2 linked regions of the Rhodopseudomonas palustris genome follow. The protein of the gene in region 2 binds, or shares a complex with, the protein of the main gene of each other region. Links are inferred from orthologs where the notes say so. Each region holds a gene or a part of one and is shown on either strand. Other genes may lie near its edges.

Region 1 (5,758 bases), 3.1 Mb from region 2 along the record:
TCTTCGAGGTCGCCCAGCGCTGCGGCGGCGACGCGTCCGCCGTCGGCATTGTGGCCGCCGTCGAGCCAAAGTTCGCAGCCGGCCGGTGCGTCATCGAGCAGTTTGCCGGACGTGATCCGCTGCATCCGCGCCGGCCACTCCGCCGCCAGCAGCCCGGCCTGGTAGGCGCTCTGCGGAATCGTGAAGTGCGATTGCGCCCGCAGCGTCGCGATCGCGAGGCCGGCATTGTCGATCTGATGCCGGCCGAACAGTTTGGGGGCGGTGAGATCGAGCAGGCCGCGTTCGTCCTGATAGGCGAGCCGGCCATGTTCGAGCTGGACGTGCCATTGCTGGCCGCAGGCGAACAGCGGGGCGCGCAGCCGCTTGGCCTCACGTTCGATCACTTCCATCGCCTCGTCGCGCTGCTCGGCGACGATCACCGGCGCGCCGCGGCGCAGGATGCCGGCCTTTTCGGCCGCGATGTCGGCGACGGTCGGCCCGAGAAACTCGGTGTGGTCGATGCTGATCGGCGTCAGCACGCAAGCGAGCGGATGCTCGATTACATTGGTGGCGTCGAGCCGGCCGCCGAGGCCGACTTCGAGCAGGGTGACATCGGCGGGATGCTGGGCGAACAGCCGCAGCGCCGCCGCGGTTTCGATCTCGAACAGCGTGATCGGCTCACCGGCATTGATGCGCTCGCAATCCGTCAGTGCCGCCAGCAGTTCGTCGTCGCGAACCAGCCGCCCGGCAATCCGGACGGTCTCGTTGACGCGGACCAGATGCGGCGAGGTGTAGGCGTGGACCTTCAGTCCTGCGGCTTCCAGGATCGCGCGCAGAAACGCGACGGTCGAGCCCTTGCCGTTGGTGCCGGCGACATGGATGACCGGCGGGAGCTTGCGCTCAGGATGGCCGAGCGCCGCGAGCAGCCGCTCGATCCGGCCGAGCGTGAGGTCGATCGCGACCGGATGCAGCCGCGCCAGGCGCGCGCGCAACTCGCCGAGCGAGGCCGGCGGCGCGGTGCCTTCGCTCACGCCTGCGGCGGGGCCGGCTGGGCCGGCGGCTCGGTGGGCGCCGGAGCCGCGGTCTTCTGCTCGGGGGCTTCGGCCTCCGGCTCGGCCTGGGTGACGGCTTCGGCCGGCGTCTCGACCGCGGTGGTGACGGTCAGCGCCGGCGACTTGGTCAGCAGCCGGCACAGCCGCGCCAGCGTGGAGCGCAGGTCGTGGCGATGCACCACCATGTCGACCATGCCGTGGTCTTTGAGATATTCGGCGCGCTGGAAGCCGTCGGGCAGCTTCTCGCGGATGGTCTGTTCGATCACGCGGGCGCCGGCAAAGCCGATCAGCGCACCCGGTTCGGCGATGTGGATGTCGCCGAGCATCGCGTAGGAGGCGGTGACGCCGCCGGTGGTCGGGTTGGTCAGCACCACGATGTAGGGCAGCTTGGCTTCGCGCAGCATCTGCACCGCCACGGTGGTGCGCGGCATCTGCATCAGCGACAGGATGCCTTCCTGCATCCGGGCGCCGCCGGAGGCCGCGAACATGATGAAGGGTGCGTGCTTTTCGACGGCGAGCTCCATGCCGCGGATGATCGCTTCGCCGGCCGCCATGCCGAGCGAGCCGCCCATGAAGTCGAAGTCCTGCACCGCGACCACGACCGGCGAAGTCTCGAGCTTGCCGAAGCCGACGCGCACCGCGTCATGGGCGCCGGTCTTGGTCCGGGCGTCCTTGATGCGGTCGGCGTATTTGCGCTCGTCGCGGAATTTCAGCGGGTCGGCCACCACTTCGGGCAACGCGACGTCGTACCAGGTCTCGTTGTCGAAGATCGACTTCAGGCGCGCCAATGCGCCCATCCGCATGTGATAGTTGGAGCCGGGAATGACGAACTGGTTCTGCTCGACGTCCTTGTAGAACACGAGCTGCCCGGTATCCGGACATTTGATCCAGAGGTTCTCCGGAGTCTCGCGCCGCAGAATGTTGCGGATCTTCGGACGGACGACGTTGGTCAACCAGTTCATGACGTGCTCCGCGCGTCGCCCACAAGGCGCCGCCTGGGTTCATGGCGTTGTCAGGATATGGCGGCGGGGCACGGCCCCGTCCAGACCACCGTCCTGCTTCGATCGCTGCTATTCCGCAGCCTGTTTCGCACCGCGAACGCCGGCCGCCAGCGAGGCGACCAGATCCGCCACCGCACCGACCGTGGCCTTGGTGGCGCGGCCTTCGGCGTCGAGGCTGGCCTTGAGCGCATCGATCAGCGCCGAGCCCACCACTGCGCCGTTCGCCTGCGCGGCGATCGCCTGCGCCGCATCCGGCGTGCGGATGCCGAAGCCGACGCAGACCGGCAGGTTGGTGTGACGCTTGATCCGCTGCACCGCTGCGCCGACCGCCGAGGCGTCCGCCGCGGCCGATCCGGTGATGCCGGTGATCGAGACGTAATAGACGAAGCCCGAAGTGTTGGCGAGCACCGCCGGCAACCGCTTTTCGTCGGTGGTCGGGGTGGCGAGGCGGATGAAGTTGAGCCCGGCCTTCATCGCCGGCAGGCACAGCTCCTCGTCCTCTTCCGGCGGCAGGTCGACGATGATCAGGCCGTCGACGCCGGCCGCCTTGGCATCCGCCAGGAAGGCATCGACGCCGTAGATGTAGATCGGGTTGTAGTACCCCATCAGCACCAGCGGGGTGGCGTTGTCGGTGGCGCGGAAGTCGCGGACCAGCGCCAGCGTCTTCTTCAGCGTGGTGCCGGCCTTCAGGGCGCGCAGGCCGGCGGCCTGGATCGCCGGACCGTCAGCCATCGGATCGGTGAACGGCATGCCGATCTCGATCACGTCGGCGCCTGCGGCCGGCAGCGCCTTGAGGATCTGCAGCGAGGTGTCGAGATCGGGATCGCCCGCCATCACGAAGGTGACGAGTGCCGGGCGGCCCTGCTGCTTCAGCTCGGTGAAGCGGGTGTCGATGCGGGTGGTCATCAGAATTGGCCCCCGAGATGTTCGGCGACCGAGGCGAGATCCTTGTCGCCGCGGCCGGACATGTTGACGACCATCAGGTGATCCTTCGGCAGCTTCGGCGCGAGGTCTGCGACCTTGGCGAGCGCGTGGCTCGGCTCCAGCGCCGGGATGATTCCTTCCAGTCGACAGCACAGCTTGAAGGCGTCGAGCGCTTCGGTGTCGGTGGCGGACAGGAATTTGACCCGTCCGACGTCGTTCAGCCAGGAATGCTCCGGGCCGACGCCCGGATAGTCGAGGCCGGCGGAGATCGAATGCGCTTCCTCGATCTGGCCGTCCGCATCCATCAACAGGTAGGTGCGGTTGCCGTGCAGCACGCCCGGCTTGCCACCGGCGATCGAGGCCGCATGCAGCTTGTCGAGGCCGTGGCCTGCGGCTTCGACGCCGTAGATCGCGACGCCCGGATCGTCCAGGAACGGATGGAACAGGCCCATCGCGTTGGAGCCGCCGCCGATGCAGGCGATCAGCGAGTCCGGCAGGCGGCCTTCGGCCTGCATGATCTGCTCGCGGACTTCCTGGCCGATCACCGCCTGGAAGTCGCGCACCATCATCGGATAGGGATGCGGACCGGCCACGGTACCGATGCAGTAGAAGGTGTCGTGGACGTTGGTGACCCAGTCACGCAGCGCCTCGTTCATCGCGTCCTTCAGCGTATTGGCGCCGGAGGTGACGGGGCGGACTTCGGCACCGAGCGCCTTCATCCGCAGCACGTTGGGCTGCTGGCGTTCGACGTCGACCGCCCCCATGAACACCACGCATTCGAGACCGAACTTGGCGCACATCGTCGCGGTGGCGACGCCGTGCATGCCGGCGCCGGTCTCTGCGATCACCCGCGGCTTGCCCATGCGCTTGGCCAGCATGATCTGGCCGAGCACGTTGTTCACCTTGTGGGCGCCGGTGTGGTTGAGGTCTTCACGCTTGAAGTAGATCTTGGCGCCGCCGAAATGCTCGGTCAGCCGCTCGGCGAAATAAAGCGCCGAGGGACGTCCGACATAGTGCTTGAGATGGCTGTCCATCTCGGCGCGGAATGCCGGGTCGACCTTGGCTTCCGCATAGGCCTTTTCCAGATCGAGGATCAGCGGCATCAGCGTCTCGGCGACGAAGCGGCCGCCATAGATGCCGAAATGCCCGCGCTCGTCGGGGCCGGACCGGAAGGAATTCGGCAAAGCTTGGTTCATGTCAGCTCTTGGGTTAGGCCGCGCGGGCGGCGCGGATGAAGTCGCGGATCAGATCCGGGTCCTTTTCGCCGGGTGAGGTTTCCACCCCCGACGAGACGTCGATTCCGTGGGCGCGCGTCACCCGCAGCGCTTCGGCGACATTGCCGGCATTGATACCGCCGGAGACCAGGAACGGCAGTTTGAGATCGACGCCGTCGAGGAGCTTCCAGTCGAACGCGGTGCCGAGACCGCCGGGCCGGGTGGCGTCCTTCGGCGGCCGTGCGTCGAACAGGATGCGGTCGGCGACTGCGGCGTAGTCCGGCAGCACCGCCAGATCGTCCGGGCCGGCCACCGCGATCGCCTTCATCACCGGCAGGCCGTAGATCCGCTTGATCGAACGCACCCGCTCCGGGCTCTCGCTGCCGTGGAATTGCAGCCAGTTCGGCCGAAGCTGCTCGACGATGGCGTCGAGCAGGTCGTCGTCGGCATCGACGGTGAGCGCGACCTTGGCGGCGCGGCTGCGGACTTGACGGCCGAGCGCATCGGCGAAGTCGATGTCGAGGTGGCGCGGTGAAGCGGGAAAGAACACGAAGCCGACCATGTCGGCGCCGGCTTCGACCGCTGCTTCAAGGGTGTCGGCGGTCGTCAGACCGCAGATTTTCACGATTGTGGCCATGGGTGTGCGCTGAGTCTGGGTTGCCGGCGCGCCAAGGCGCCGCAGAGAATGCGCAGTCTTACAACGTCGCGCGGGACTTGTCGCGCCCGGAGCCGGTGGAACCGCTCTCGAGCAGCAGCCGGCGCGGCTCGCTCTGCGCCGGTGTGGCGAGGCCGGCGCGCAGGCTGGCAAGCTGGTTCTGGGCTTCGATCGCTTCGGCCTGATGCCGGCGGGCGGCGCGACGCCATCGCCGTTGTCCGAACCAGGTGGCGATGCCGCCGACGATGACGCCGATGATCGCCACCGCGATGATCACCACGAACAGCGGCAGCCGGATGTGGCCGAGCGGATTGGTGGGGTCGAGCGGGTCGAACGAAACGTCGACCATGTGGCGGTTGGCGACCGCGAACACCACGAGGATCAAACCGAGCGGGATCAGCACCAGGGCCGTCAGGAATTTCTGCATGTCATTCGCTCGCCTGGCTCGGCAATGGGGCGTCGCGCTACGCTGTGTCGCTGGTTGGGGCGCCGTCGCCGCTGTCGCGGTTCAGGCGCTCACGCATTTCCTTGCCGGTCTTGAAAAACGGCACGGTTTTCTGCTCGACCGGTACATGCGCCCCGGTGCGCGGATTGCGCCCGGCCCGTGCCGGACGATGCTTCACCGAGAATGCGCCGAAGCCGCGCAGTTCCACCCGATCACCCCGCGCCAACGCATCGACGATTTCATCGAGGATCGCGTTGACGATGTTCTCGACGTCCCGCTGATACAGGTGCGGGTTGTGCTCGGCGATACGCTGAACGAGTTCGGATTTGATCATCGAGGATTTGGTCCGTGCGTGCGGACCGCCATTTCCGTGAAAATGCCGTGAACTGTCAAGACGCTAAATCGGACAGACGGCACCGGGAAGCGCGCCCTGGCGGCGTCAGCGAACCGGCTTTCAGGGTCAAAATACCGCAAGGGCTGCACGCCCC
Region 2 (8,098 bases):
GCGCCCCCAGTCGATCACCTCGGGCACCAGCTCGGCGACCTCGATGACGGCGTCATCGCCGAACACCTTCAGCGCGGCGCGCAGCGTGAAGCCCATGCCGAGACCGCCGATCAGGACGCGCGGCCGGGGACGCCCGGCGAGTTTCTGGCAGGCGAGGGTGGCGAGCGCTTCCTCGGAGCCGCCGAGCCGGCTGTTCATCAGCTCGTTGGCATCCAGACGGATGGAGAATTCCTCGCCGCGCCGCATCAGCCGCAATTCGCCGCCACCGGGGATCTGCGCGGTGGCCAACAGTGTCCAGGGAAGCACAGCAATCGCTCTCAGTCGCTGAGGGTGGAGGTGCGCGGCGATCTCAATGAGCGGCCTGCGCGACCTGGGCGGCGGGGGCATTGGCGCGGCGGAAGCGCAGCACCATTCGCGTGCCGGCATGATTGGGGTCGCGCTCGACATCGGCTTCCAGTTTGGCGGCCATTGCGCTGACGATGCGCTGGCCCATGCCGGTCGACTGCGGGTTGGCCTTGACGTTGAGACCGACGCCGTCGTCGGAGATCACCAGTTCGAGGTCATCGCGGTCGGCCTTCAGCTCGACATGGATCGGCCCCTTGCCCTCCGGGTAGGCGTATTTGACCGCGTTCATCACCAGTTCGTTGACGATGATGCCGATCGCCACCGCACGGTCCGGATCGGTTTCGACCGGCTCCGCCGACAGTGTCAGCCGTGACATCCGGTTACCCTCGGCCGAGCGCCGCAGATCTTCCAGCAGGGCCTCGAGGTACTGGTTGAGCATCACGCTCTTGAGATCGTGCGAGGTGTAGAGCCGGCGGTGCACCTGCGCCACCGCGGCGACACGGCCCATCGCGTTGGTCAGCGCCGCCTTGACCTCGTCCTGCTTGCTGGAAGATGCCTGCAGATGCAGCAGCGAGGCGATGATCTGCAGCGAATTGCCGACGCGGTGGTTGACTTCGCGCAGCAGCACTTCGCGTTCGGCGGCGAGGGCGGCGTAGCGGTCGCGCGACGCGCGCACTTCAGCCTCGGCATCGTCGCGGGCCTTGCGCACCATCGCCTGCTTCAGCGCCTGATCGGCGGCGACCTGGAGCAGCGGCACGAACTCGCCCTGTGTGTCCTTCACCAGATAGTCGTCGGCGCCGGCCTTCAGCGCGGTCACCGCGATCTTGGAATCCTGCGAGGCGGTGACGAACACCACCGGCGGCGGGTCGGGAATCGACTGAATCTGCTCCAACGTCTCCAGCCCGTCGAGGCCGGGCATGTACTGGTCGAGCGCGATCACGTCGATGCCGCCCTGGCGCAGCCGTTCCAGCCCGGCTTCGCCGCTCAGCACGTGTTCGACGCAGAAGCCCTGCCGCTGCAGGCCACGCGAGACGAGGCGACCGAGCGCCTCGTCGTCGTCGATATAGAGCAGGGTCGGCTTGGCGTCTGTCATGGAGCGTCGGGTTGCGGGACCTGGATGACCGAGAAGAACAGGCCGAGTTGGCGGATCGCGTTGGCGAAGCTCTCGTAGTTCACCGGCTTGGTGATGTAGACGTTGCAGCCGAGTTCGTAGCAGCGCTTGATCTCGTGCGCGTCGTCGGTTGTCGTCAAGACCACCACCGGGGTCGTCTTGAGATGATCATTTTCCTTGATCCGCCGCAGGATGTCGATGCCGCTGGCATCGGGCAGGTTGAGGTCGAGCAGCACCAGCAGGGCGCGATGCTTGTGTTCGATGCCGGTGCCGTCGCTGCCGAACAGATAATTCAGCGCGGCCGTCCCCGAGGTGAACGGGATGATCTCGTTGTTGACGCCGGAGCGGCGGATATTCCGCTCGATCAGACGGGCATGCCCCTCGTCGTCCTCGATCATGATGATGGTGACAGGGTTACTCATGCGCGCTGTTCCTGACTCTTGTTTGCCGTCCATCGGGCCGGCAGGGTGATGGTGAAGGTCGAGCCTTCGCCGAGTGCGGAAGAAACCGACATGGTGCCGCCCAGCCGCCGCACCAGGGCTCGCACATGGGCGAGCCCGATCCCTTGGCCGGGCCGATCCTGTGTACCGGCGCGGCGAAAAAGATCAAAGATTCTCTGGTGGTCCTTCGGATCAATCCCCCGGCCATTGTCCGCGATCTCGAAGATCACGAAGCCCAGCTTCTGCCGGCCTCGGATCACGATGTCGCCCGGCACGCCATCTTTCAGATATTTCAGGGCGTTATCGATGAGATTGGAGAAAATCTGTTCAAGCGCCAGACGGTCGCTGACGATCTCCGGCAATGGTTCGATCCGGATCTGAGCGTCGGCCTCGGCGGCCTGATGCGCCACGGTGGAGGCGATGTTTTCGATCAACTCTCGGGTGTCGATCCGCACCGGCTGGAACTGGCGGCGCCCTTCGCGGGTGAGATTCAGGATGGCGCTGATCAGGCGGTCCATCTTGCCGATCGAGGATTTGATGAAGCCGAGCGCTTCGGTGAAATCCTCGGAGAGCTGACGGTCGGCCGGCTCCAGTTCCGGCTCGCCGTCGCTGTCGGCATTGGCGGCGCTCTGCTTGCCGGCGACTTCCCGGCTCAGCGTGGCGATGCGGCGGAAGATGTCGCTGCGCAGCTCTTCCAGCTCGCTGGTGAAGCCCATGATGTTGACCAGCGGCGAGCGCAGATCGTGGCTGACGATGTAGGCGAAGCGCTGGATCTCCTCATTGGCCTCGCGCAGGTCGGTGGTCCGCTCCTGGACGGTGGATTCGAGGTTGAGATTGTTCTCACGAAGCTGCGTTTCGGCCTCGTCGCGCGCTCGCGCGGAGCGGCGGACCAGGAAGATCGACATCCCGGCGAGCACCAGCACCAACCCGGAGCCGGTCGTGGTGATGATGGTGGCGAGTGCCTGGCTGCGGTCGGCGGCAGTGGTGCGCTCCGAGAACAGCCGGTTTTCCTCCTGGCGCATCGCGGTCAGCGCGGAAGTCAGGATGTCCATGGCACGGCGGCCATCAATGTCGCGCAGCAACTGCAAGGCGTCATTGATCCGGTCCTGCTGCGCAAGGGCGATGACCTGACGAAACCGTTCGATTCGGGCGGTGGCGGAGGCGATCGCCTCGTCGATGAACGGGACCTGCGCGGTATTGTCGGCGACGAAGTCGCGAAGCCGCTTCAGTCGCGGCACGACATCGGACGCGGCTTCCTCGAATTGAGCAATCAGGTCGTCCTGGCGGGTCAGCACATAGCCGCGTTCGGCGCTTTCTGCGCGGCGGAGCTGCAGTTGCGCCAGCGCGATCTGGTTCTGGACTTCGAGGGTGTGGGCGACCCAGGCGTTGTCCTCGCGCGCCTTCTGCAGCCAGTACACCGACGCGATGCTGATAGCGACCAGCACGGCGAACGACAGCGACAAAAGGGCGATCTGGGCAAAAGAGCGCTTCCGCGCGGATTCAGGCGTCACCGCGCGTCTCCAGCACCTAAGAAACCAACCAAGCCATCCCCCAGGCGTGTCACAAAGCAGAGCTCTAAACGCTTTATAACGCGGGCGAAGGCGTTCGGTTCCCGAGGAACTGAGTTTTATCCTCCATGCTCAGAAGCGAGCCGGCGGATCGCGCGAAGCTATGCCGATGGACGAGGCTGCCGCGTCAACCCTGCGGGACTCCCGAGGCCAGATACTGCTCGAGCCAATGGATATGGTAATCGCCGTCGATGATCGAGGGCTCTCGCACCAGCGCGCGGAACAGAGGCAGTGTGGTTTCAACCCCGTCCACCACCATCTCGTCCAACGCCCGGCGGAGCCGCATCAGGCATTCGCCCCGCGTCTTGCCGTGGACGATCAGCTTACCGACCAGAGAGTCGTAGTAGGGGGGGATCGTATAGCCTTGGAATACCGCTGAATCGATCCGGATGCCGAGGCCCCCCGGCGGATGGTAGCGCGCGATCTTGCCCGGAGACGGGCGGAAGGTCACCGGGTTCTCGGCGTTGACCCGGCACTCGATGGCATGGCCGTTGAGGGTGATCTCATCCTGGGTCACAGGCAGATCGCCGCCGGCGGCGATGCGGATCTGCTCCAGCACAAGATCGATACCGGTGATCATTTCGGTCACCGGATGCTCGACCTGAATGCGGGTGTTCATTTCGATGAAGTAGAACTCGCCATCCTCGTAAAGAAACTCGATCGTGCCGACGCCGAGGTACTGCATGTCCTGCATCGCCTTGGCGCAGATCCCGCCGATCCGGGCGCGCGCCTCGGCGCTGATTACCGGTGAGGGGCTTTCCTCCCACACCTTCTGATGCCGGCGCTGCAGAGAGCAGTCGCGCTCTCCGAGATGGATTGCGCCGCCGCGCCCGTCGCCAAGGATCTGGATCTCGATGTGACGTGGCTTCTGCAGGTACTTTTCCAGATAGACCGAGGCGTCGCCGAACGCTGCTTTGGCTTCGTTACCGGCAGTTGAGATCGCCAGCGCCAGATCGTCGGCGGTGTGGGCGACCTTCATGCCGCGGCCGCCGCCGCCCGCCGCCGCCTTGACCAGCACCGGGAAGCCGATCGCCTGGGCGATCGCCATCGCGTCATCATCCGGGCCGACCGCGCCGTCGGAGCCGGGCACGACTGGGATACCGAGACGTTTGGCGGTCTTCTTGGCCTCGATCTTGTCGCCCATCAGCCGGATGTGTTCGGCCTTGGGGCCGATGAAGTGCAGATTGTGATCGGCGAGGATTTCGGCGAAGCGGGCGTTTTCGGACAGGAAGCCGTAGCCGGGATGCACCGCATCGGCACCGGTGATCTCGCAAGCGGCGAGCAGTGCCGGGACGTTGAGATAGCTGTCCTTGGACGGCGGTGGGCCGATGCATACGCTTTCGTCGGCGAGGCGGACGTGCATGGCGTCGGCGTCGGCGGTGGAGTGGATCGCGACCGTGGCGATGCCCAGCTCCTTGCAGGCGCGCAGCACGCGCAGGGCGATCTCGCCGCGATTAGCTATCAGGATCTTGTCAAACATTGGGGCCGCCAGGTTGAGAGGCCAACAGGAGGCGAATGGGCGAGTGGCGAATGGCGAACAGGTGAGGCGCGGCCTCCGCGCTCATTCGCCACTCGCCAACCGCTACTCGCTATTCAATTACGACCAGCGGTTCGCCGAATTCGACCGGCTGGCCGTCTTCGACGAGGATCTGGGTTACGACGCCGGCCTTCGGCGAGGGGATCTGGTTCATGGTCTTCATCGCCTCGACGATGAACAGGGTCTCGCCGACCGAGACCCGGCTGCCGATGTCGATGAACGGTTTGGCGCCAGGCTCCGGAGCGAAATACACCGTGCCGACCATCGGCGAGGTCACCACGCCTGGATGCTTGGCAAGATCGATCGTCGCCGTTTCGATCGAGGCCGCCGCCACCGCCATGGTGGTCGGTGCCGACGCATAAGCAGCCGGGACCGCCGCAGCGATGCTGACGTTGCGAGCGACGCGCACACGCAGACCCGCCCGTTCGATCTCGATTTCGGTCAGATTGGTCTCGTCCAGCAGCACCGCGAGTTCGCGGATCAGGCTGCTGTCGTCGGTCGCCGGTGCGGTAGTCGGCTCGGCGGCGGGTTTCTCTGCAGGCTGGCGGGCCATGATATGTCGATCCAGATGTCTTGAGTGAACGGGCGGGCGGGGTCAGGCCGTGGCGCTGGTGCCGAGTTTGGCGGCGAGGCCGGCGATGGCCAGCCGGTAACCGTCGATGCCGAAGCCGCACAGGCTGGCGAACGCGGCCTTCGCAATGAAGGAGTGGTGACGGAAGTCCTCACGCGCAAATACGTTGGAAACATGGACTTCCACCGTCGGGATCTGCACGCCGATCAGAGCGTCGTGCAGTGCGATCGAGGTGTGGGTGTAACCCCCGGCGTTGATCACGATGCCTGCCGCCTTGTCGTTGCGCGCCTGATGAATCCAGTCGATCAACTCGCCTTCGCGATTGGATTGCCGGCACACCGCGAGCAGGCCGAAGCCGGCCGCCGTCTCGGTGCACAGTCTCTCGACATCGGCCAGCGTGGCGCGACCGTAGATTTCCGGCTCACGGGTCCCGAGCAGATTCAAGTTCGGGCCGTTCAGCACGTAAATCGTCTGAGCCATCGAAAATTCCGGCAATATTTGCGAATCTGATCCAGCCGAGCGGGGCAAGCCTCCGCAGCGACTGTCGGAATCCGGCGAAACTCACCTGATTGCGGGCGTTATAGGTAACCTCGGGGCTGAGGGGAAGCCTGAACACCTCTCGGCGCGGATGAAATGCCTGATGCTTTGGGCGAGGGGGGATGCCCAACCAGCAGGAATCGTTTGCAATCGGCGGGCTCTGTTCGATCTGCGGTGCGTCGTTGCGCGTTTGGCCGGAAGCTGTATCGGGGCACTTGCTTGTCCGATTCTGCAGTCCCGCGTGGTCGAAAGTTCCGTGCATCGGTGTTCTCGGAGTTTTGTTTTGTCGTGCCGTCACAAACGGACTAGACTTAACAAGGTGAGGATCGGTGCGACCCTGTATTTGCGACCGTGCAAGTGGGGCGCTGTCTCCCGGATCCATCCGCTCGCGGCCCGTCAGCCTGAACCAGCCACGTGAGCGGTTCAGGTGCCTTCGCGCCGCGAGTCTCCAACCGGAGGCGTCATGGCTCGCTACATCGTGCGATTTATGAAGGGCATCCTCGGCGAGAACGGACGTCACGAGGAAATCTGCCAGGGCCTGCTCGAGGTCGACGCCGAGAACAGCGACGGTGCGATTGAACTTGCCAAGCAGCGGTTCTGCGAACAGGAACGGCTGCCGGAATGGTCGCTCCACGCTGACCGTGTCGACGTCGCCGAAACCGAGTTTCCGTCCTAGACCTTGCTGAAATTCGCATCCGAACATGATGAGACGCGGGCGGTTGCCGGACTTTCGGGCACAACTTTGCTCGCCTCCGGGCAGGTGCCGGAAGACCGTCATCTCTGCGTCCGGACAACGCGGGATCGTACGGTTGCGGGTGTAATCTCTACAGTGTAGAAATTGGCGACCGTCAGCGGCTGACAGCGTTGCGAAAGCTGCTGACGGTGTTGTCGCGACACGTTTCGCGATCCTCAATCAGGCTCTTGGCCGGAACGCCGGTCTTCACCCGTCTGCACCATACGCGGACGCGCGTGTCCGAGGGCTCAATCGCGACGCGCGGCTCGGACTGCGAGCGAATTATGAGCGGACTGCTCTCTATTTTTGATTTGTCAGACGAACGCGGCGTGTTGAGAACGTCGATCGCCGTGACCTTCGCGATTTCGTTTCTCGGGATCGGCTTCGGCCTGTTCTCGGGATCGTTCTCGATCGTGTTCGACGGGGTGTATTCCCTGATCGATGCCGGCATGAGCTTGCTGTCGCTGATCGTCGTCAACCTGATCACCTCCTACGCGGTGGCGGATCATCTGTCGCGCAAGCTCAGGGAGCGTTTTTCGTTCGGCCTCTGGCACCTCGAGCCGATGGTGCTCGGGCTGAACGGAACCTTGCTGATCAGTGCGGCGCTCTACGCGCTGGTCACGGCCATCGGCAGCCTGCTGAGCGGCGGGCGTGATCTGGAATTCGGTTCGGCGCTGGTTTACGCAGCCGTGACGGTGATCGCATGCGCGGGAATCGCAGCCGTCGAATGGCGCGCCAATCGCAAGATCGGATCGGAGTTCGTTCGCCTCGACGTGCGCGGCTGGATCATGTCGGCCGGCATCAGCGCCGCGCTGCTGATCGCCTTCATGATCGGTCTGGCGGTGCAGGGGACGTCATGGCAGTGGATTTCGCCCTACATCGATCCGGCGGTTCTGGCGGTGGTGTGTGTGCTCATCATTCCGCTTCCGATCTCGACTGTCCGCCATGCGCTCGCAGACATCTTTCTGGTCACGCCGATCGATCTCAAGAAGCACTTGGACACTGTCGCGACGGCTTTCGTCGAGAAGCACGGCTTCATCTCCTATCGCGCCTATGTGGCGCGTGTCGGCCGCTCGAAGGAGATCGAGCTCTACTTCATCGTTCCCGCCGAGGCACCGGCGCGAACCATCGGCGAGTGGGACGCATTGCGCGACGAGATCGGAGATCTGGTCGGCGACGACGGACCGAACCGCTGGCTGACCGTCGTCTTCACGGGTGATCCTGAATGGGCAGAATGACGTCGACCGCGGATATCA

What was found. The genes of interacting proteins can lie anywhere in the genome.
Region 1: the proteins of accC (region 2) and accD are in contact, whole or in part, in a solved structure (PDB 8UXZ), measured with the Escherichia coli proteins. The link is inferred for Rhodopseudomonas palustris from one-to-one orthologs.

Annotation. Positions count from the first base shown.
Region 1 is NZ_CP041387.1:4,863,621-4,869,378, forward strand. Bases 1-2,821 are described here. They hold accD (acetyl-CoA carboxylase, carboxyltransferase subunit beta), read right to left. Parts: upstream 1,994-2,821; coding sequence 1,007-1,993; downstream 1-1,006. Other genes in these bases: FLL57_RS22405 (bifunctional folylpolyglutamate synthase/dihydrofolate synthase), read right to left, coding at 1-1,010; trpA (tryptophan synthase subunit alpha), read right to left, coding at 2,102-2,821. Outside these bases: more of trpA, read right to left, coding at 2,822-2,938; trpB (tryptophan synthase subunit beta), read right to left, coding at 2,938-4,152; FLL57_RS22425 (phosphoribosylanthranilate isomerase), read right to left, coding at 4,166-4,807; FLL57_RS22430 (lipopolysaccharide assembly protein LapA domain-containing protein), read right to left, coding at 4,866-5,252.
Region 2 is NZ_CP041387.1:1,713,525-1,721,622, forward strand. What follows is about bases 2,769-5,702. They hold accC (acetyl-CoA carboxylase biotin carboxylase subunit), read right to left. Parts: upstream 4,945-5,702; coding sequence 3,592-4,944; downstream 2,769-3,591. Other genes in these bases: FLL57_RS07790 (sensor histidine kinase), read right to left, coding at 2,769-3,407; accB (acetyl-CoA carboxylase biotin carboxyl carrier protein), read right to left, coding at 5,054-5,554; aroQ (type II 3-dehydroquinate dehydratase), read right to left, coding at 5,597-5,702. In the rest of the region: FLL57_RS07775 (spermidine synthase), read right to left, coding at 1-306; FLL57_RS07780 (response regulator), read right to left, coding at 350-1,438; FLL57_RS07785 (response regulator), read right to left, coding at 1,435-1,878; more of FLL57_RS07790, read right to left, coding at 1,875-2,768; more of aroQ, read right to left, coding at 5,703-6,052; FLL57_RS07810 (hypothetical protein), read left to right, coding at 6,573-6,785; FLL57_RS07815 (cation diffusion facilitator family transporter), read left to right, coding at 7,127-8,080; FLL57_RS07820 (TetR/AcrR family transcriptional regulator C-terminal domain-containing protein), read left to right, coding at 8,077-8,098. UniProt on the Escherichia coli protein: This protein is a component of the acetyl coenzyme A carboxylase complex; first, biotin carboxylase catalyzes the carboxylation of the carrier protein and then the transcarboxylase transfers the carboxyl group to form malonyl-CoA.